Regions from separate parts of the Halomonas sp. 113 genome, predicted to be linked through region 2. Evidence: predicted binding sites of a transcription regulator. Region 2 holds the regulator's gene; each other region holds the start of a gene.

Region 1 (5,678 bases), 1.8 Mb from region 2:
CTGGTCCGGCATAAACACCATCATGGCGTCTGCGGTTGCCGCGCGGGCCTTTACCTCGGCGGCGGTCAAGGTAGTGGCTGACTGGTTGGTGATCACTTCACAGTGTTGTTCCAGCCTTTCCAACACACTGTTGTGTACCCGGTGGGTAATGAAAACCCTTGGTTTCATTTGATTTCCTTACTTGAATTTCTTACGAAGATGGCCGCTAAGGCTATCCACCATCGTCACCATAACGAGTATGACAATCAGGATGGCGCTGACTTCCTGGTACTGCATGACGCGTAAAGAGCCCATTAGCTCGAAGCCGATCCCGCCAGCCCCCACCATGCCCATCACCGTAGAGGCGCGGAAATTGTATTCCCAGCGGTAGATAGAGACATCAGCAAACTGCGGAAGCACCTGCGGGAGCACCGCGTGCCAATGAACCTGTAATCGCGTCGCGCCAGCGGCATTGGCGGCCTCTACCGGGGCTGGGTCGACATGCTCGATCGCTTCGGCAAAGAATTTACCCACCATGCCGATAGAATGAAGGCCGAGCGCGAGCACGCCCGGTAAGGCGCCAAACCCCACGGCAGCAACGAAAATAATGCCCATAATCAGCTCGGGCACCGAGCGAAGAGCGTTCAGCAGCGTGCGGGTTACGTGGAATACCACGGGGTGGGGCGAGGTATTGCGAGCGGCCAGGAACGCCAGGGGTACGGAAGCAGTGACCGCTATCGCCGTGCCGGCAATGCTCATGGCAAGGGTATCGACCAGCGGCGCTATCCAATCCATGGCGTTGGTAAAGTCGGGCGGTAGGGATTCTCCCATTAGGGTAGCGATGGCAGGCACCCCGTTGGCCAGGGTGCGAAAATCCAGCAGATCTACATACCAACTCGCCAGAAGAACCACTGCCAGCACCAAGCCCGCTTGGAAGAGCTTGCTCCGCCAGCCGCGGGCGTGTTCGTCCAACACGGCGTCAGGAGAAAGCGATGAAAGGGGTGGCGGCACTGTTTTGGACGGATTCATCATGCCCCCTTACATCTTGCCGAAGTCGAGGTTGAGCAGACTACCCATTTCCCGAATCACATCGTAATCGGCGTCCGTGATAACGGCGAAACCTTCGGCTTTTAGGTTGTCCAGAATCTCTTCATCATCGATGCTGATGAAGGCATCCTGGATCTGCTGCTTGAGTTCAGGGTCCAGGTTGGAACGCATCGCCCAAGGGTACTGAGGGTACTCCCCGCTGTGACCCAACACCCTAACCTGGTTGCGGTCTATCAGGCCGCGGTCCATTACGTGCTCAAAGATCACTTCCGATAGCCCGCCTGCATCCGCATTACCATTGGCCACGTTCACCGCCACGGCATCATGGGAGCCAACGAAATGGGCTTCATAGTCCTCGCCTGCTTCCAGCCCCGCCGATTCAAGCAGCACGGTTTTGGGAATCAGGTGGCTTGACGTAGAGGCACGGTCGCCATAGGCCATTTTCATGCCTTCGATATCCGCATAGGACTCAACGCCGGAATCGACATTGGCAATAATGATGGAGCGATAGGTGGGCTTGCCATCCACAATCATGGCGGCAAAGGGTTCGATCTCACTTTTGCTTCTTGCCATCACATAGGAGAGCGGGCCGAAGTAGGCGAGGTCGATGCGACCAAAGCGCATGGCTTCGATCATGGAGGAGTAATCCGTGGTGACGATTAACTCAATTTCTTTCCCAAGGGTACTTTCAAGATACTCTTTCAATGGCTGGTTGCGTTTGATCAGTTCAGAAGCGTTTTCATCGGGGAGTAGCGCGACTTTTAATAGATCCGGATTTGGATCAGGGTCCGCCGCCAAGGCCGGCATGGCGATTCCAAACATAAGACAGATGGCAAAGAAAAAGCTGAATAGCGGTTTCATTGGGCAATCTCCAGTTTTATCGGGGAGGGAGTGGTGGTTTGAGGGTTGGGTTCGGTGGTCTCAGCGGCGTCGGTCACAGCTCCGCGCGTGCCGTGGTAGATCTCGTTCAGGTGGCGTTGCTGTAACTGTGAGGGGGCCGCATCGAAAACGATTTGGGCATTCGCTAACCCGATAATGCGGTCAGCAAACCGCTGGGCATACTCCAGCTGGTGCAGTGAAATAATGGCGGTAATACCATCCTCACGGCATATATCTCGCAGTAGCGTTAGCACTCGCTCAGAGGTTGCCGGGTCAAGGCTGGCCACTGGCTCGTCCGCCAATATCATGGCGGGCTGCTGCGCCAAGGCACGCGCAATGCCCACCCGCTGTTGCTGCCCGCCGGAGAGTTGATCGACCCGGGTAAGCGCTTTCTCGGCCATGCCTACGCGGTCCAGGCAGTGCAGAGCAAGCGCCTGTTCCTGCCTGGGTAGCGGAAACAAACTGCGCCAGGTGCTGTGGTAAGCAAGCCGACCGGTCAGCACATTCTGGAGCGCCGTATGGCGTTCAATGAGCTGATGGTGCTGGAAAACCATGGCGGTTTTGCACCGATGGCGGCGTACCGTAGACCGGGTTTCGAGCGCACCTAGCTCGGCCGAGATCACTTTGCCAGTGCTGGGCCGCACCAAGTGGTTGAGAGAACGCAGTAACGTCGATTTACCCGCACCGGAAAGGCCGAGTAGTACCGTAAACTCCCCTTTGTGGAAATCGACGGTGGTGGGGCGGAGTGCGAGGACATTCCCAGGATATGTCACCCCCATTTTCTCGATGCGGAGCATTAAGTCAGAGGATTGAATAGGCTCCATTGGATCACCTTCTGCAATGTATAAGCTCACTTTATTGTGACTTACAATGCAACGGTAGCCCGCCTAAGTGACAAAGCTGTGTCGTTCAGGTGATAAGTTAATGACTATCCAAGGAGCGCAGGTAGCCAGTCAAACGGCTCAGATAACGCTTCTCTAGACCAATATCGTCACAAAACGAGGCCCACCAAGGCTGGGCGTACCGATCCGATATTCTGCTCTATTCGTTTGTTAATGGAGATAACCACAACGTTTAACCAAGCTGAGCCTCAATCGCGGCTTTATCAATGACCGACCAGACCTCCCTAATCTTGCCATCGCTAAACAGGTAGAACGCGTTTTCGCAAAACGTCACGTTTTTGCCATCCACCGCAAGGCCAAGGAAGCTACCTTTGGGTGTGACATCGAATCGCAACCTGCACGCGACATGGGGTGAATCAACGGCCAAAAGCTCAATGTTAAAGTGAAGATCCGGTATCTGCTCGTAATCGGCTTCCAGCATGGCGCGATAACCATCAAGCCCTAGGCGCCTGCTGTTATGGTGGACATCGTCATGCACGAACTGGTCAAGGTTCGTCCAATCCTGATTATTGAGGCAGGTGATGTAATCACGGTAGGTTGCTTCCAGGTCACGTTTGTTCATCCTGGTTCTCCTTTCATGGGCTGGCGTGAAGGCATTCGCCAAGGGTACACAGGCTCAGTATCATAAGCAGCCTAAACCAAGCCACAAAAGTCATCATTCATGTCGTGCCCACCTTGCCCCAATTGCCAATCCGAATTCGTCTATCAGGATCAAAGCCTGTTCATCTGCCCCGAGTGCGCCCACGAATGGAACCCTTCTGAGACTGAGGTGGAAGACAACGTGACGGTAAAAGATGCCCATGGCACGCTGTTAGCGGAAGGCGATAAGGTAACGATGATCAAAGACCTCAAGGTCAAAGGCAGCTCACTGGTACTCAAGGTGGGCACCAAAGCCGTTATCAAGCGGCTCTTGGATAGCAAGGATCACCAACTGGACTGCAAGGTCGACGGCGTCGGCGACATGATGGTGACCGCCCATTTTGTGAAAAAAGCTTGAATAAGACCCCGGAATTCTTCGATTCACCACACGACGCAGTAAGCTGAGGCTCACCCACCATCACCACTTCACTCAGCGTTTAAGCGAAGCGTGTTTTCGGGTATCTGGTTCTAGGGCAACAAAATCAGCTCTAAGGCCTTTGACAGCGGGTTGGAAAGTATTCAAAAGCGCTATTTCCTTTCGATTTATTTAGCTAAAGTAAGACTAAAGCTTATCTGCCGGAAGGCCTTCAATGACTGATTTGATAATCCTGAGAGATTTCCTGGCCCTTTGTGAAACCAAGAGTTTTAGCCGCACGGCTGAGCATCGGCATGTTTCGGTTTCAGGCTTGAGTCGTCGTATTCAAGGCCTTGAAGAGTGGGCAGGCACCACGCTGTTTGAGCGGCGTAAAGGGGAGCTAGTGCTGACGGAGGCAGGGCAAAGCCTGCAAATGGTAGCTTCACAAGCGCTTAGCGCTTTTGATCAATTTCGCCGCTCCGTTGCTGATGATATTAACGATCAGAAAAGGCGGATACGATTTTGCTCACCACACATTATGGCTGCGATATTTTTTCCTCACTGGATGCCGCGCTTACAAGAGCAGTTCACACAGGCAAAATTTAGCATTGATGCTAATACATTGCCGGAGTGCCTAGCCACTCTAGATCAGGGAGAGGCCGACTATGTAACGGCACTATTCGATGGTGAACACCTTATTGCAAGGCGTTTGGGAGTAGAGAGTGATAGTTACACTTCAATTGAGCTAGATACCGAGTCTCTCATCCCTGTTAGCGCACCAAATGCCGCAGGTCAGCCACTGTTTAATTTACATGCTGCAGATGGCTCCCCACTCTCATTTTTGAATTATTCCCAAGAGTGCCATTTGGGTTGGTCGCTGAGTGCCATGCTGGTGAATCAAGGTTTGAATTTACAGCAACACCATGATGCTGGTCTTGCTGATAGTTTGCGTCATATGACGTTATCAAGATTGGGTGTTGCGTGGCTTCCCTATTCGCTAGTGCGGGAAGACCTTGGGGCTAAGCGGCTTGTTCGAGCGGGAGGTGCCGCTTTCGATGTGCCATTAAAAATCACCTTGCTGAGACGCACAGCGCCCCTCGCAGCAGAAGCCCAGCGGTTATGGGATGGGCTGCTGGAAATGAAAAATGTAAGAACCTTCTCTGAGGTTGTTTGAACGGCATTCCACGCTTCATTGCAATGTTGGCAATTTTTTCGCCTCTTTTATTCGGTAACGCAACCTAGCCAGAAAAGTAGCGGTGCTTGCTGATGTGGCAACAGGCGTTGCGATATCGTCGCGGCTTAGCGCCCAAAAAGGGTTAATTCTTAGGAAAGGCTCAATGCGCTGAGAACCCCTATGACGACAATGCTGCCTATGGCTTCTGCTCACAACTACCGCTGGTTCATTCTACTGATAGCCACCCTGGCTCAAGCAGCGGCATGCTTTTTCGTTCAAGGCATCGGGGCCATCAGCGTTTATATACAGGCAGATATGGCGCTCTCTGCATTTCAGATTGGGGCGCTGGTCTCTGCTGCTCAACTGGTGCCTTTAGTCGGGCTGTTAGTTGCCGGCGAGTTGCTGGACAGGTTCAGTGAACGCTTAGTGGTAGGGGTGGGAACCCTCGTAGTGGGCATCGCGCTAAGCGCTGCCGTGCTGGCTGAGAGTTACTGGGCAATGCTGCTGTTTTTGGTCATCGTAGGGGCGGGCTACAGTACCGCCCAGCCTGGCGGTAGCAAATCGGTAGCTGCTTGGTTCGATAAATCCCAGCGCGGTTTTGCCATGGGGATTCGTCAGGCAGGTTTGCCGCTCGGTGGGGCGCTGGCGGCGATCGTACTGCCAACCGTCGCTATCACCTGGGGGTGGCGCGCCTCTTTTCTGG
Region 2 (5,678 bases):
TTAGCTCACCCTTTACGGTCAAAATGATTGTGAGACCGGATGCCTGAGACATAACCCACCGGCAGGCTGATGATGGGCAGTGTATAAATAGCGACGCAATGAAATTAGGCTCCGCTAGAAAGCCGTACCTTAAACTAAAACAAGAATAGTGTGGGAGAGGTGTTGGATGCCACAAAAAATCAGACCCCGCATCAGCAGGGTCTAAGGACACAAGACTTTGACAATGACTAGCGCTAGCTTCCTTTCCTTTTGCGGGGCTGCTCCAACCTTGGAATTTAACCCTGACCAACGCTCTGATTGTCGTTTGATTCATTCCTTGAATCGATATGCATCCGTATCGGTGTGACACGCTTTCGCGTGTTTAGCTCACGTGTTAATCGTAATATATTTCTTCAGAATTGCAAATTTTTGTTACCAAACGTTTCCGTCGCCTTCATCTTGCGTTAAATCTTTCGGAGAGTATTCGGCTTGAGCGCTAGTGCGATGCGACTCTGCCTTGATGACTCGAGGGCGGTCGCCTTCGTCATACATCAAATCAGAGGGGCTAAATTTAGCCTGACCCGAGGTATGATGTGATTGAGCTTGAATAGGCTCATCGTCAACGGTCAAATCTTGATTTGCTTCGATGGACATATTGGCAAAGGCAAGCGGGCTTGCCAGCAAACCAAAAGAGAGGCCTACGACGGCTGCTTTTTTAACAAAATCGTTAAACATACTATTTACTCCTGGTGACCGTTTGATACCGCTGAAGTGAAGTGAGAAGGGCTCTCTGGCCAGATCTCACTGCGGCTAGCTTCACTACCTCTAGAGAGCATATGTAATGCCAACTCTCTTATAAAAATAGAATACTTATATAAATCAATAATTTAAAATAAATACATTGCGCACAATTATACACCGCTAAAAACAAAAGCACGCTAATTACATGTGCACTAATGACACATGCGCAAAACTGTCTGTGCCTTTATGACACACTCAGCAAAATAAAAGGCTCGATGCCAACAAAGCGCTACGGCATCAATTCATAAAAAACAAAACATGGCATTGGATAGAGAGGCGCAAAGAAAGATCGGCGGAAAAGATAGGGGAGAAAGTAGCGGGGGGATAAGCGAGATAAAAAGTAGGCAGCAAAAATTAGGCCCCGCATTGCGGGGCCCGATATCAGAATTGGCTATAGGTAATAACTAACGCTAGCTTCCACTCCTTGTGCGGGGCTCCAACCTTGGAATTAACCCTGACTAGTGTTCTGATTGCCTACTGATTCATCCGTGAATCTTAAAAGCATTCTTGCTTTTGTAACATCCTGTTAATCGCTTATTCATTCTCTGAAAAAGCTTTTAATGATATCTAAAAGGTCATTGATAATTAGCTACCGCCATTTTCTTCTACAAGCTCATCCTTATCATACTCAGCATCGTCTGAGTGACTGCTTGATTGCGGATCCATGTCGCTGGCACCATCACCTTCGTCATGGGTTAAATCGTCAGTCATGTCTGTTGTATCACTGCCAGTTGAACTACCGGTACCTTGGGAATCCATCGGTTGCTCGTCAGCGGTAATACCTTGGTTTTCGTCAATCGCCGAATTTTTATCGGTTTGTGCAAAAGCTAATGGGCTTGCCATCAGACCAAAAGATACACCTAAAATGCCAGCTTTCTTGAGAAAATCCTTGGACGTCATATCCTACCTCCGGATCGCTGTTTAGTACTGCTTAATGAAGAAAGAAAGGCTTACTGAGAAGCCAGCAATTCCTGCGGTCATCTTCCTTCAATCTGTACTCTGCAGAAGGCATGCCAAAAAACTGAAGAATATAAATAAAAACAACAAAATCATATTCTTACTTAAAAATAAGTTATGCCAAAAAGGCATCAACTGAGTCACGACACAACGCTTTGAGCTGTGTAAAAATGGCACATGGGTAAAGCTTTACCAACCTTGCATGCCAATATTGCACATTGTTACAAATATTATGCGATGGGATGACTTGCTAAATTAAACAAGACGCGAGGGGGGGAAGGCGCAGCGAAACAACGCACCCTTGCCGGGAAGGGACTCAATTTGTAGTTGCGCATCGTGGCGCAACAGCACGTGCTTAACGATCGCCAAGCCTAAACCTGTGCCGCCAGTCGCAGTGCTGCGCCCCTTATCAACACGGTAAAAGCGTTCAGTTAGTCGGGGAATATGAACGGGATCAATCCCTTCACCGTTATCTTCCACATCGATATAGCCGCCACCAGTAGCGCTAGCTTTCCAACGCAGGGTGATTTGGCTGCCAGCAGGCGTGTAGCGAACCGCATTAAAGGCAAGGTTAGAGACGGCGCTGCGAATCTCCTGTTCACTGCCTAACAGTCGGGCATCGCTCTCAAGGGCGACGGTAATGGTATGACGTTGATGCGATAGGGCCAGCGCATCATCACAAACGCTTTGCAGTAAAGGCTCGAGTGACAGTGGATGATGATCTTGGCCGCCCTGGTCAATTTCCAAACGCGAGAGCAGCAATAAATCGTTGACCAGATTCTGCATCCGCTGGGTCTGTTCCTGCATTTGCTGAATACTACGTCCCAAGCGCGGCGGAAGCTGGTCGGAGATATCACTGTAGGTTTCCAAATAGCCGGAGAGAACGGTCAGCGGCGTACGTAACTCATGGGAAACGTTGGCGACAAAGTCGCGCCGCATCTGCTCAAGACGATGCAAGCGGGTGATATCGCGAGCCATCACTAAGCGTTCGTCGTCACCGTAGAGGGTAATTTGATACTGCAGGATTCGCCGTTCATCAATCGGTGAGGTGAGCGTTAACGGCTCACTGTAGTTACGCGAATTAAAATAGCTGATAAAGCCTGGGTCGCGCAGCAGGTTGGTAATGTGTTGACCACGATCATGGGCGGTTTGTAGCCCCAGCATGGCGGTGGCGGCGCTGTTCCACCACTCCAAATCACCGTGGCGATCAAGCATGACCACGCTATCACGCATTGCTTCAGACGACTCTTGAATACGTGCCAAAGTAGCCCGCAGACGGCTTTGGGTGATGCGCTGACTTTTTTGATAGCGGTATAAACGATCGAATAGCTCGCCCCACATCCCGCGAGCGGCAGGCGGTTCATCGTTAGGGTGGAGGGTGAGCCACAAATAGAGTTCGCGTAACTGTCGTAAGTGGTAAAACAGGCATCCCGCAAGCCCTGCTGCGAGCCCCAGCCCAGCCGAGCCCAACAGCCAGCCCAAGCAAGTGCCCAGCGTGGCCAGCCACGCTATTCGCCACAGCTCACGACTCCATAAACGCACATTTACACCCGTGCAGAGAAACGGTAACCGGTACCCCGAACCGTTTGGATCAGGTTTTGATGCACGTCACCCAGCGCTTTACGCAAGCGGCGGATATGCACATCGACCGTGCGCTCTTCAACGTAAACATTGCCGCCCCACACTTGGTCAAGCAGCTGGCTACGTGTGTAAGCGCGCTCTTGGTGAGTCATAAAAAACTGCAGCAAACGGTACTCGGTGGGGCCCATTTCCAGCGCTTTGCCGTGGGCACTTACCCGGTGGCTCACCGGATCAAGCAGCAGGCCGTTAATCTCAATCGGGTCTTCAACGCCACGTGGCGTCGCACGGCGCAGCACCGCTTTTAGCCGTGCCACCAATTCCCGGGGTGAAAAGGGCTTGGTGATATAGTCATCGGCACCGGCTTCAAGCCCTTGAATTTTATTATCCTCTTCGCCTTTCGCGGTGAGCATAATAATCGGGATTTCAGCGGTGGTTTCTTCACGCTTTAGGCGTCTCGCCAGCTCAATACCGCTAGTGCCGGGCATCATCCAGTCCAGCAGCAGTAAATCGGGTTGGTGGTCGACCACCATGGCATGGGCATCCTGGGCGTTATCCGCTTCGAGCACGCGATAGTCAGCCATTTCCAGCGCTACCGCGATCATCTCGCGAATCGACGCCTCATCATCGACAATCAGAACGGTCTTGGCGGTCATACCAGAGCCTCACGGTGTTCAAAGAAACTAGTTCAAAGAAAAACAGTTCAAAGATAAACAGATCAATGACATGTCAGTGACGATAACACCATGACTTGATGACAATTACATGACAATCGCCTCGATCAGCCAGCCGCAGGCCACCAACTTAGCGCGATACCGGCAAAAATCAGCAGTCCCGACCAGTGATTATTGAGAAACGCCTGGAAGCAGGCATCCCGCTCCTGGTCGCGAATTAAGCGCTGCTGATGCAGAAAAGTCGCTGCCATTGCCGCTAGCCCTAACCAGAAGAAACCACCTAAACCAACCCACCAGCCTACCCAAGCCAGCAACCCCAGGGTGGCTAGCTGGAGTAAGCCGATAATCAAACGATCCGCATTTCCAAACAGCACGGCCGTCGATTTAATGCCAATTTTTAAATCGTCGTCGCGATCGACCATGGCGTACTGGGTATCGTAGGCCACTGTCCAGCACACATTAGCGCAGAATAGCAGCCATGCTTCCAGCGGCACGTGGCCGAGCACGGCGCCAAAAGCCATCGGAATTGCCCAGGAAAAAGCCGCGCCCAGCACCACCTGAGGAAAGTGGGTATAGCGCTTCATAAACGGATAAATAATCGCCAGCAGCACCCCGCCCAGCGAGAGCAGCACCGTAAACCAGTTGGTCAGTAATACCAGAATAAACGCAGCGGCCACCAGGGCGATAAACAGCAGTTGAGCTTCGGTTTCGCTGATACGGCCCGTCGCTAGCGGACGTTGTTTTGTGCGTTTCACATGCCCATCGAAGTGGCGATCCGCATAGTCATTGACCACGCAGCCCGCAGCGCGCATCACATAAACGCCGGCCACAAAAATCAGCAGCACATTTCGCCCTGGTACACCTTCCGCAGCCACCCATAATGCCCACAGCGTCGGCCACATCAAAAGCCATGTGCCTATCGGCCGATTCAAGCGCATCAGCTGTAAAAAATCTGCCACGCGAGCCCATCCCTTCGGCCGCAACAGTGAACGATCCATGCTTACCTCACGAAGAATAAGATGCAGGCGCTAGCCTAGCGCGAAGGCAGGCCAAGATCATCCGCCATCGCCGTCAAAAAATACTCTTGCACTAATAATGACAGACTGCCGTGCTTACAGCCGTGATAAAAAACAGAGCGCCTTCCCCAGGCACAGCCTTCCTGTATGCCGTTGACGCTAGCAAACTGGGGGGAATGCGTCGTTACTTCCAATGGCCCACGCACTAAACCCGGCTGGCGAAATAGCCAACTACCTAGCGAGCGCTCGCCCAAGCACTCTAGCCGTTGGCCCTTTACCTGTGAGAGCGGGGCGACCGAGCGCGCCACCACCCATGGCGTTCCATCTAAGCACAGCGCCACTTCCCGCAGCCAGGCGTAACGCTTGGCACCAATGCCCAGCGCCTGAGCCTCATCCTGGCGCGGCCAACCAACCCCCTGGCGCAGCAGTCGTACTCGAAACGGCTTCTCGCCACCTGCGACCATTAAGCGGGCGGTTAACGAGTCGGTGGAGGCAACCCACTGCCACCAGGAAGCACTCATCGCCGGGCGCGCCGCATCAATCGGGCGCCAGCGGGAAAATAGAGGAGTTTGCCGAAAAGCAGCAGCCGTCACCGAGTTCTCCAGGGCAATTAACGGGTTGGCTAGTGTAACATGGGCACTGAAAGGCTTTTGTTTCAGCAACTTTTTTAACG
Region 3 (5,678 bases), 690 kb from region 2:
GCGCGACCATCGGCACATGCACCAGTTAGCCTATACCGACAGTACCACCGGTTTACCTAATCGCGTCCGTTTTATGGAGTTGCTAGCGCAAATGTGGCAAGAAGCCCAGCAAGGCGAGCATGGGCTTTCACTGCTGTTATTGGATATCCGCCGTTTTAAAGAGGTCAACGATCTGCACGGTCACCAAGTGGGCGATCAACTGCTGGTGACAGTGGCTGATCGTTTAGCGAAGATCAGCCACTCATACGGCTCGTTGGCGCGTTTGTCAGGGGATGAATTTGCCCTGCTGGTGGCCGATACCACCCCTCGTGACATTGGCAGCCTTGTGGAGCAGCTACGCTTAGTGGTTAAGCCGCCGCTTCATCTGGAGCGGCGTGTCTTTCACCTCGATGTCAGCATCGGTTTTGCTCATTATCCGCAGCATGTGAGCGAGGCGGGCGAACTATTTAACGCTGCCAGCATTGCTCTCCACCACGCCAAGCGGCGCGAAAATAGTATCTGCCCCTACTCCCAAACGATGCGCCACGCGCTACATCGACGCCAACAGATGACCGAGCGACTCAGCGCGGCAATTACTGAACACAAGTTAGAACTCTACTTTCAGCCTCAGGTGAACCTTACCAGTGGTCAGTTGACCGGTGCAGAAGCCCTGTGCCGCTGGCACGATGCCGAGTGGGGCTGGGTGAGCCCCGGCGAGTTTATTCCCCTGGCTGAAGAGCGTGGTTTGATTCGTGCCTTGGGAGACTGGGTGCTGGAAGAGTCCGCAAGGCAGCTACTGGCATGGCGTGAACAGCCTGAGGGTGGGCTGCCAGGGAGGCTATCGATCAATATTTCCGCCCAACAGTTTGCCGATCCTGAGCTTACCCACCACATTGCGCAACTCACCGCCGGCGTTTCGTCGAGCGCTATCGCCCTGGAGCTCACTGAAAGTGATTTTATGCGCGACCCAGATCAGGCCGTTGAGATCACCCACGCCATGCGACAAGCGGGCTATGCTCTCTCTATCGATGATTTCGGCACCGGCTATTCTTCGCTTTCCTACCTACGGCGCTTCGCTGCCGACGCACTGAAAATTGATATTTCCTTTGTGCGTGAAATGCTCGAAAACAAAAATGACCGCACCATTGTTCAGGCCATCATCGCCATGGCAAAAGCGCTAGAGATGAAAACCGTGGCGGAAGGCGTTGAAACGCGCGACCAAGCGAATTTGCTTGCCGCAATGGGTTGCAATGAGGCACAAGGGTACTGGTTTGGCCGCCCGCTGCCTGCCGATGAGTTTGCGACGCAGTGGTTAACTACTTAGTCTTCTAGTTTGCTCATCGTCGTCTTCTATTAGCGTCATCGTCCTGTCATCACCTTTGGCATACCCTACGCGCCGCCAACCCGCGATGAAAGGAGTGCTCCCATGCGCCTGGCCCTGTTTGATCTTGACGACACCCTCCTGGACGGAGACTGCAGCGACCGCTGGAATTTATGGATGATAGAGCAAGGCTGGATCAGCGATGCCGAAGCGTTTATGGCGCGGGCGGAGAAAATGCACCAGGCCTATCACGCGGGGAAGCTAAAGCTTGAAGAGTATTTGGCCATGACCCTAGCACCGCTGCGAGGGCGCAGAGTGAGAGATGTGCAAAAAGAGGTCGAGCGCTTTGTTGCCACGCACCTGCAACCGCGTATTTTTGAACAAGCTTGGGCCTGTCTGGAAGCGCACCGCCAGGCAGGCGATACCCTGGTACTGATTTCCGCCTCGTCACGGCATCTGGTCGAGCCGATAGCGACCACTCTGGGTATTGAACACGTGCTGGCGGTAGAGCTAAGCGTGGAGCACGGCATCAATGAAGACGCGCGCTATACCGGCGGCAGCGAGGGTATTTTTTCTTATCGTGGCGGTAAGGTGCTGCGCTTAAAACAGTGGTTGGCCGAGCAGCAGTTCACCCCTAGCCACACTACTTTCTACTCAGACTCCCGCAACGACCTCCCGCTGTTGCAGTACGTGGATTGCCCTGTAGCGGTCAATCCCGATCCAGTACTCGCTGAAGTGGCTAGCGTTGAAGGTTGGCGGCGCTTAGACTGGCGGGCGCCCTCAAGCGCTTCGTCACCTAATGCTCTGCCAGGAAAATCGGCACATGTCTGATGCCTACTATCTAAAGTTAACCGAACAGCTTCGTACCTTGATCGACCAAAATGCTGCCCTGTGGGAAGGAAAGCTCCCTGCAGAGCGGTCATTGGCCGAGCGTTTTGCCACCACTCGTGTGACCCTGCGCCAAGCGCTTTCACAGTTGGAAATGGAGGGCTTAATCCACCGCAGCAACCGGCGCGGCTGGTTTATTTCTCCTGCCCGTTTAGTTTACGACCCCACCCGTGACGCGGGCTTTAACGACTATGTACGTGCACAGGGGCGGCAGCCACGCACGGCAGTATTGAAGCTGGAAACCCGTGCCCATCTGCCTGCCGCGCGGGCACTGAATCTGCCGGATGACCAGCCGTTTCAGCATATTCGCCGCCGCCGCTACGTGGATGACCGCGCGGTGCTGGTGGAGTCGCTGTGGGTGGTGCCCGAGCGTGCCCCAGAGTTGCTAGATATCTATAGTGGGCAATCGCTTTGGGGGCTGTTGCGCGAGCGCTGGGGGCACTACCTGGCCAATCGCTCTATTCGCATGGTCTCAGAAGCGCTTTCGCCAATGGATGCCGAAGAGCTATTCGTTGCGCCCGGCACTGCCGGGTTAAATATTAACCGTGCCATTTTAGACGACCAGCAGCGCCCTATTGAGTTTGATGAAGAGCACTGGCTGCACGATTCGCTGTGTATCAGTGTGGAGCTATCCGGTCAGCGCTAGCGGAAACGACCTAGTCGTGGTCATCATCAGTTAAAAAAACGGTCAAACAAGCGTCATCGCAGTGTCATTTAAAGCCTGCAGACTTCTGGTCTATACCAATTAGCCAGGAGCCCACCATCATGATGCCACGCCGTTTATTCCCCTCCACCTTGCTTGCAGGTGCCGCAGCCGTTGCACTTGCTTCAAGCGCCCAGGCCACTGAATTAACCGTGTATACCGCCGTTGAGTCAGATGACCTGCAAAAATACGCCGAACGCTTCAGCGCGGCGCACCCGGATATCGAGATTAACTGGGTGCGCGACTCCACCGGCGTGATTACCGCCCGCCTGCTGGCCGAGAAAGACAATCCCCAGGCTGACGTGATCTGGGGCCTGGCCGCTACCAGCCTGCTGGTGTTGGAAGAGGAGGGCATGCTGGAGCGCTACGCTCCCGCTGGCGTTGAGAATCTCGACCCCAAATTTGTCGATGTGGCCTATCGTGATGGTGAAGACCCAGCTTGGGTGGGTATGGACGCCTGGGTCGCTGCTATTTGCTACAACACCATTGAGGGCGAGCGCCAGGGCGTGCCGATGCCGACCTCTTGGGAAGATCTCACCCAGCCAGAGTTTGAAGGCCATGTGATTATGCCTAACCCCAACTCGTCGGGTACCGGCTACCTGGATGTGGCCAGCTGGCTGCAGCTATGGGAAGAGGATCAGGGCTGGGATTATATGGATCGCCTGCATAACAACATTGCCCGTTACACCCATTCTGGCTCTGCTCCCTGCAGCCTGGCGGCCACCGGTGAAACCGTGGTGGGCGTGTCATTTGCTTTCCGCGGTGCGCGCTTGAAGTCCCAGGGTGCGCCTATTGAAGTTATCTTCCCTGAAGAAGGGCTGGGCTGGGATATGGAGGCCGCCGCTATTATGACTGGTACCGACAAGCAGGAAGCCGCGCAAACGCTTATGGATTGGGCAATCTCCCGCGATGCCAACGAACTCTATAACGAAGGCTATGCAGTGGTTGCCTACCCAGGTGTGGCACAGCCGATTGAAAACTACCCCTCCGATATTACTGATCGCATGATCGACGCCGACTTCCAGTGGGCTGCCGTCAATCGCGAACGCGTGCTGGCCGAGTGGCAGCGTCGCTACGATGGTAAAACCGAGCAATAAGCCGCGATCAGTTGCCCCGGCCAGTGTGCCGGGGCATGGAGATGTTATGCACACGACAATGACATCGCTGCTGGCGGCCGACGCGCCGACAGTGATGACCCCCACGACGCCCCATTTACGCATTGAAGCGGTGACCAAGCGTTTTGGTACCTTTACTGCACTGGACAACATTTCCCTGACCATTAACGAGGGGGAGTTTGTCTGCTTTTTAGGTCCCTCCGGCTGCGGCAAAACCACCCTGCTGCGCACGATTGCAGGGCTGACCCAGCAAACGACGGGAACGCTTATTCAGCGTGACAAGGATATCTCCACGCTGCCCACCCAGGCGCGGGATTTCGGCATTGTGTTCCAGTCCTATGCGCTGTTTCCCAACCTAACGGTGTTTAACAACGTGGCCTATGGGTTGCGCAACCGGCGGGTAGAGCGGTCACGCATCCAAGCACGGGTGAGTGAGCTGCTTGCGTTGGTGAACTTGACGGGTAGCGACAACAAGTACCCGGCGGCACTTTCCGGCGGACAACAGCAGCGCGTGGCGCTGGCGCGGGCACTGGCCACCGAGCCTGGCCTGCTGCTGCTGGACGAGCCGCTTTCGGCGTTGGACGCCCGGGTGCGGGGCCACCTGCGCAGCCAGATTAAAGCCCTGCAGGCGCGCCTCGGGGTGACCACCATCATGGTGACCCACGACCAGGAAGAAGCGCTGACCATGGCCGACCGCATCGTGGTGATGAACCACGGCGTGATCGAGCAAGTGGGCACCCCGGCCGAGATCTACCACCAGCCTGCCAGCGCCTTTGTGGCCTCGTTCATTGGCAGCATGAACTTCCTGGAAGTGACCGCTCAGGGCGATAACCAAGCGCTGCTGGGTACCACGCCCTGCGCCTGCCTATCGCATACCCTGAAAGTGGGCCAAGCCGCCCAGTTGGCTATTCGGCCCGAGGCGGTGGCACTTAGCCGTCAAGCGGGAGCGCTGAATGGTGAGGTGATCGGCATCGAGTTTTTAGGTCCCTTTCAGCGGGTCACTTTGCGCCTAACGGACGTTGACCAAACGCTCATTGCCGATGTGCCTAGCCGCGATAGTACCGACCTAAGCCTTTACCAGGGGCAGGTTCTAGGCATTCACCTGCCCGCCGAAGCCGCTCGTCTTTACCCCGCCGGGAGCAGCCAGCAATGATCGCCGAGAGCTTTGTAAAATCGGCGACCAAGCCGTCGCTAGAGTCGCTGATCCGCTTGTTGGCGTTACTCGCTGGCGTTGCATTGCTGGTGGTGGGGCTGCTGTTCCCACTCGTGACCATGCTGATCAAGAGCCTGCAAAACCGCGCCGGCGACTTTATCGGCCTGGCTAACTTCGCGCACTATTTTCAAACCCCGGCGCTGGTCAATTCGATTGCCAACTCGTTGCGGGTGGCGCTGATGACCACCGGTGTGGTGGTCGGGTTAGCGTTTTTATGCGCCTACGGGATCACTCGAACCTGCATGCCGGGCAAGCGGCTATTTCGCATGTTGGCGATTTTGCCCATTCTGGCGCCATCGCTGCTGCCCGCGATTAGCTTGGTCTATCTGTTTGGCAATCAGGGGTTTCTGCGCGATTTACTGGTCGGCCACTCGGTTTATGGGCCTATCGGCATTGTGATGGGCATGAGCTTCTGGATATTTCCCCACGCGCTAATGCTGCTGACCACCGCGCTGACCA
Region 4 (5,678 bases), 730 kb from region 2:
CCCGGCGCCGCCATCGGCTAAATAGCGCCCAGCGGTAAGAGTAGTGTCGAGATAGGCTGACTGGGTATCGATATCGGCTTTAGGAAAGCCATTGGCATCGCCACTTGGCCGTTGGCGGGCCTGCTCCAGTTCGGCACCGAACACCAGCGTTTGCGAGAGCCAGCCGTGATCCATAGTGTGGAAGCCGTCGCTCTGAAGCCCGACGCGCTCTAGGGTGCGGTTGGCCTCGGGCTCGTCGATATCCTGCTGGCTAAAGGTAAGCTGCGAAGTGACTTCGGTGGCAGCGCTGGGCTGCCAGCGGTGGCCCAACTGGACGTTGTTGCTTTCCACATCGCGGTCGCGCAGCGGATTGCTGGCATCGGTTGAAAGCTGTTGTGGGTTGGCGGGCTGGGTGGCGCGTTCGTCGTAGTGCTGCCAGCTGATAAATACCCGCTGGTCGTCGTTTGGCTCCCAACCGCCTTTTAGCAGCAGACTATTGAGCGTTGCATCCTCTTCGGCTTCATCGCCCCCGGCGCGGCGAATATCGCCGGATTCACTGCGGCCGATTGAAAACAGGCCATCCACCAGGCCGTTGGCGGTATTGCGGCGGCCGAAGCCAGTCAGGCTCCCCCGCATTTCGTTGCTGGCCGTCGCACCGCCTACGGAAAGGCGTACGCCGCTATCTTCGCCGGGGGCAAGCAGGTCGTTGGCATTCACACTGGTGAAGCTGACGACACCGCCCATGGCATTACTGCCGTACAAGCTGGAGAGCGCACCGCGTGCTATCTGTACTTCTTGAATCAGGCCAGGGTCGAGAAAGAAGTTACCGATGTGGCCGGTGGAGATATCCTGACGAACGCCATCCAAACGTACCAGCACCCCTTTGCTGCCAAAGCCGCGCATACCTAAGGTTTGGCCATTTCGGCGCCCTTGGCCAGCCACATGTAGGCCGGGTTGGCGGCTAAGTACGTCTTCAACCCGGCTGGCGGTGGCCAGCACAGCATCATCGCGATCAATAATATCGATAATCAGCGGTGCCCGTGAAAGGTCCGTAGGCGCTCGGGTGCCGGTGACCGTCACTGGGTTAAGCTCGGCGTCGTCTGCTTGGGCGGTTAACAGTGGAAGCAGCGTTAAAAAGAGGCCACCAAAAGCGCGTGTGTGGTTCATAAGCCAGAGATTTCCAACAGGGATAAGTGGAAGAGGTCGCTGGCTGGGTGCGATGGGCTACCTGGCTGGCTTTGCTGTATAAGTCTTTAAATTAATCAGGGGCTGAAATATTAAGAGCTTTAGGCGTTAAGAATTAACTTGCCGCTTTTAGTACGGCGCAACACATAGCGGCGCTGTTCATGGTGGATAACCAACTGGTCTGAGTTGCCAAGTAATTCTTTGCTATTCACCTCGTGGGCCACCTCGCGGGTCGTCGAGGCCGACGTATCTCCCTGGCCAGTGCCCTTAGCGGGTAACTGCATGAGAGAGTAACTCCTGTGTTAATGATAACTATTAGCGTTAATTTAGCAGAGTTGCAGACATCCCTCAATAGGGTTTGGGGAGTAAAAGTGACTAGCATTCGACCTTTCTTCATCTAAATGCAGGCGCTCCGTCATCGTGCTGTCATTAAGCTTCTTTAGTGTCTCGTAACGTTCAATCGTTGACCTACAAACGATCAGGGGGAGACTAAAATGAGTAAAGAGATCGAAGATCATCGCCTGTTTAACCACAGCGGCAACCAACCTTTCGCGGAAGTATTGGCGCGTCATGTATCCCGGCGTGATGTGATGCGCGGTGGTTTGAGCATGGCGGCTGCCTCGATGCTTAGTTTTGGTGGCGCTGCTCAAGCGCTTGCCTCAAGCAGCAGCCAAAAAACACCCCTGACACTGGCGTTTGAGGCGGTTCAAGGATCACGCACCGATGCCGTGGTGGTGCCGGAAGGTTATGTGGCCCAAGTCTTGGTGCCGTGGGGCACGCCGCTGAACCAAAATGTTACCTGGCAGCCCGAGCAGCCGATGACCGCTGAGCGTCAGGCGGAGAGTGTGGGCATGCACCATGACGGCATGGCCGGTTTTGCCCTGGATACCGACAACGCCTCGCGCCGTTTTGTGCTGGCGCTCAACAATGAGTATATCGACCAAGCAGCGCTATGGGCGCCCCAAGGAGGCCCCACTAATGCGGATGAGGGCCAGCGGCCAGCAGCTGAGTCGCGCACTGAGATCAACGCTCACGGTGTCACCCTTGTTGAGGTCGAAAAGAACGCCAGTGGCCAATGGGCGCATGTGCCGGGTTCGCGTTATAACCGTCGCCTCACCAGTGCGACGGTGATGGAACTTTCCGGGCCAGTGGCGGGCAGTGACTACGTCAAAACGCGCTTTTCGCCTGAGGGTACCCAAACCCGTGGTACCAACAATAACTGTGGTAACGGGGTAACGCCCTGGGGCACCTATATTGCCTGTGAAGAGAACTGGCCCAATGTGTTCGTTAATCATGGCGAACGCTTCCAGGACGACGCGCGGATTGGTATTCCCACCGATAAAAGCCGCTATGGTTGGGATACTTCGGCGGGAGACGCCTCTGAACAGAATGACGAATTTGCTCGCTTCGACATTACCCCGCGCGGCGAGCGTGCTGAAGATGATTATCGCAACGAAGCACGCACGTTCGGCTACCAGGTGGAGGTCGACCCCTATAGTGATGCATTGGCGGTTAAGCGTACGGCACTTGGCCGTTTCCGCCATGAAGGGTGTTGGTTAGGCAAGCTGGAAGCCGGTCAGCCAGTGGTTTACTACTCGGGGCACGATTCCCGCAACGAGTACGTATATAAATATGTTTCTGATGCTGCCTGGGATCCCGCCGATGCCAACCGTCCAGGTGAAGAGTACGATCGTCTTGCCATTGGCAACAAATATTTGGATAACGGCACCCTCTATGTGGCTCGTTTCCATGCCGATGGCAGCGGTGAGTGGCTACCGCTAACGCCTAGTGCTCAAACGCGCGATGGTCGCACGCTGGCGGCGGCGTTGGGGCTAGCCGACGACGATGCGGCAGGTATCATCATCAACACCTGCGATGCAGCGGATTTATTGGGTGCCACGCCAATGGACCGCCCTGAGTGGGCTTCCGTCGATCCTGCCTCCGGCGAGGTGTATCTCACCCTAACCAATAACACTCAGCGTACCGCTGAAGAGACAACCCCAACTTACACTAATGACGGTGAGCATCTGGAACAAGTAGGTGTTGGTTACGATTTAGCGCCCACCAATGCCGCCAACCCTCGCGCCAATAACGAAGCAGGGCATATTATTCGCTGGCGCGAAAGCCGGTTGCCCAACGCCTTTACTTGGGAGGTGTTTGTGTTTGGCGCGGCCGCTGACGATGCCGATAATCACTCGGGCCTGACAGAAATGAATCAGTTCGCCAGTCCCGATGGGCTCTGGTTCGACGAGCGAGAGGATGGTCAGGGTATCCTCTGGATCCAAACCGATAACGGTTATGATGGAGTAACCGAGTACACCAACGACCAACTGCTTGCCGTGGTACCTAACGGGCTCGACGATATTCAAGGCACCGGCCCGGTGATTAACAGCAGCAACCAGCAACAGCTTAAGCGCTTTGCGGTAGGGCCGAACGGCTGCGAAGTGACGGGTATTTTTGCCACACCGGATAAAACCGCGCTGTTTATTAACATTCAGCACCCGGGTAACTGGCCCGCGGATGGTAGTGAGCTAGTGCAAGACGCCACTGTTGCAGCCAGCGGCCAAGTACGCCCTCGGGCGTCAACCGTTGTTATTCAAAAACGTGATGGCGGGCCGATAGGAGTTTAAAAGCAGGCGTTGAGCAAAAAGCTTAGTAACTATATGAGATGCTTAAAACGCTATTAAGGGCTTCATTAAAAGCTTCGAACCTCTCATAGGTTCGAAGCTTTTTTGATTCTAGGCCTGCTGAACTTGCCGCTTTTTCTGCCGGGCTTCTAGCGCGTGAATGGCATCGACCTTCAATGGGAGCTGGTTGGCCCAGAGAATATCTTCTCGACAATGGCCAATATCCAACAGTACGTGGTCATCGTAGGCTAGTAGCGGCAGTATATGGCGGCGGAAAAGCCAACGCCGCCGGTAACGCCACCAGGCCATATCGAGCGTACGAATTAACCTCATCGACGGCATGGCAGGCATGTAAAAATGCAGTGCTGGTGGCTTGGGCGGCGGCGCCAGTTGGCGAGCTTTTTCCCAGGCGTTATGGGCATGTTGGGCTGGGCATTCACACTTCATCGCGCACCTCCTTTTATTCACAACGGCTGTACAGTCAATGGCGCCAGGGCGCTAACTGGGCAGCTGTGATCAGTGATTAATAAGTGGGAGGGTCGCGACCTCTGGTTATCAGCTTGGCGCTTTACCTTGGATCAATCAAACGAAAAGAACTACACTGTGAGTTAAGTTTTTCTGAAAGGTGGGTGTGATGAATCAACTCTCTAGCATAGCTCCCAGCCGGGCCGTCTTGCCGCTACTGGATAGCGAGGTGCTGCGCACCTTTGTGACCATTGCCGAAAGCGGCAGCTTCACCCGCGCCGCCCAGCAGCTATTTCGCACCCCTTCCGCGCTGAGTATGCAGATCAAACGCCTGGAAGAGATCCTCGGCCAGACGCTGTTTGTCCGCGAGGCGCGGCACGTACGCCTGACTGCTGAGGGGGAAGTGCTGCTGGGTTATGGGCGGCGGCTACTGAAACTCAATGCAGAAGCCGTGACCCAGTTTTTAGCCCCTACCATAGAGGGGCGTGTAGGGCTGGGGATAACGGATGACGTGGTAGGGCGTATTTTACCCACGGTACTCGCCCAGTTTGCCCGCTCGCACCCGGCGGTGCAGGTCGATGTCGTGGTGGGGCGCAGCAAAGATTTGCTCGCCCAGCTGGATGATGGAGAGCTCGATCTTGCGCTGGTAATGAGCGTAGAGCCTGGCCAGACGCCGCGCGGCGACATTGTTCATAGCGAACCGTTAGTATGGGCGGGCCGGGAGGATGGTGTTGCCGTACAGCGAACGCCACTGCCGGTGACCTTGGCCCAACAGGGGTGCGCGTGGCGTAGGATCGCGCTTAACGCCCTTGATCATGCCGGGGTTAATTACCGAATCGCATACTCCTGCGACCACTGTGCCGGGCAGGAAGCGGCTATGCTGGCCGATCTGGCCGTGACGGCTTTTCCAAAAAGCTTGATTCGGCCACCGCTCAAGCGTCTCCACAACGAGTCACTGCCACCGCTAGGGGATTATCAAGTAGCGCTGGTGAAGCGTGCAGGCAGTGGTGATGCCAGCGAGGTGTTAGCCGAACGCGTGGTGGAGGCGTTTCGTGAGGGGTGAAGGTAATGCTATAAGGCTAGCCCTCCATTAAGGTACGAAGCGGGAGTTGCTCTTTATTGATTGGGGTCTTGATAACGATGTAGCTGAAGTACTTTTCAATGCCGATTTCGTCCTCAATAAGTGCCTCCATCACTCGTTGGTAATGGGCAATGCTGCGCGCTATAAAGCGCAGTAAATAGTCATAACCGCCGCTGATAAGGTGGCACTCCATGACTTCATCGACCTGACGAATTTTTTGTTCAAAGCGTAGAAAGTCTTCTCGATGGTGATCTGACAGGGTGACCTCCGTAAAGACGGTAACGCTTTCCATCATTTTCGATAGATTGAGTCGGGCTTGAAACGAGGTGATATAACCAGCG

Evidence for each region. Region 2 encodes PhoB, which activates phosphate uptake and scavenging genes when phosphate is short. Its sites were predicted from a motif close to TGTCATANNNNTGTCANA; they were not measured.
Region 1: the regulator PhoB is predicted to act here: its motif matches at 2,818-2,835, upstream of phnC (phosphonate ABC transporter ATP-binding protein).
Region 3: the regulator PhoB is predicted to act here: its motif matches at 2,886-2,903, upstream of YERSI8AC_RS21335 (putative 2-aminoethylphosphonate ABC transporter substrate-binding protein).
Region 4: the regulator PhoB is predicted to act here: its motif matches at 1,578-1,595, upstream of YERSI8AC_RS21165 (PhoX family protein).

Annotation. Positions count from the first base shown of each region.
Region 1 covers NZ_LR881453.1:3,417,438-3,423,115, reverse strand. Annotated here, with positions in the region: gene YERSI8AC_RS16145 (phosphonate dehydrogenase) at 1-168, opposite strand, end outside; gene phnE (phosphonate ABC transporter, permease protein PhnE) at 178-1,008, opposite strand; gene phnD (phosphate/phosphite/phosphonate ABC transporter substrate-binding protein) at 1,018-1,887, opposite strand; gene phnC (phosphonate ABC transporter ATP-binding protein) at 1,884-2,729, opposite strand; gene YERSI8AC_RS16125 (ester cyclase) at 2,980-3,369, opposite strand; gene YERSI8AC_RS16120 (zinc ribbon domain-containing protein YjdM) at 3,469-3,804, shown strand; gene YERSI8AC_RS16115 (LysR family transcriptional regulator) at 4,037-4,975, shown strand; gene YERSI8AC_RS16110 (MFS transporter) at 5,156-5,678, shown strand, end outside.
Region 2 covers NZ_LR881453.1:5,248,184-5,253,861, forward strand. Annotated here, with positions in the region: gene YERSI8AC_RS24400 (hypothetical protein) at 412-714, opposite strand; gene YERSI8AC_RS24405 (hypothetical protein) at 1,366-1,680, opposite strand; gene phoR (phosphate regulon sensor histidine kinase PhoR) at 1,993-3,279, opposite strand; gene phoB (phosphate regulon transcriptional regulator PhoB) at 3,282-3,971, opposite strand; gene ubiA (4-hydroxybenzoate octaprenyltransferase) at 4,097-4,987, opposite strand; gene YERSI8AC_RS24425 (chorismate--pyruvate lyase family protein) at 5,023-5,598, opposite strand.
Region 3 covers NZ_LR881453.1:4,556,397-4,562,074, reverse strand. Annotated here, with positions in the region: gene YERSI8AC_RS21350 (bifunctional diguanylate cyclase/phosphodiesterase) at 1-1,303, shown strand, start outside; gene YERSI8AC_RS21345 (HAD family hydrolase) at 1,406-2,131, shown strand; gene YERSI8AC_RS21340 (UTRA domain-containing protein) at 2,124-2,834, shown strand; gene YERSI8AC_RS21335 (putative 2-aminoethylphosphonate ABC transporter substrate-binding protein) at 2,954-3,988, shown strand; gene YERSI8AC_RS21330 (putative 2-aminoethylphosphonate ABC transporter ATP-binding protein) at 4,035-5,159, shown strand; gene YERSI8AC_RS21325 (putative 2-aminoethylphosphonate ABC transporter permease subunit) at 5,156-5,678, shown strand, end outside.
Region 4 covers NZ_LR881453.1:4,514,344-4,520,021, reverse strand. Annotated here, with positions in the region: gene YERSI8AC_RS21175 (TonB-dependent receptor domain-containing protein) at 1-1,146, opposite strand, end outside; gene hemP (hemin uptake protein HemP) at 1,266-1,448, opposite strand; gene YERSI8AC_RS21165 (PhoX family protein) at 1,659-3,794, shown strand; gene YERSI8AC_RS21160 (hypothetical protein) at 3,903-4,238, opposite strand; gene YERSI8AC_RS21155 (LysR substrate-binding domain-containing protein) at 4,426-5,319, shown strand; gene YERSI8AC_RS21150 (Lrp/AsnC family transcriptional regulator) at 5,336-5,678, opposite strand, start outside.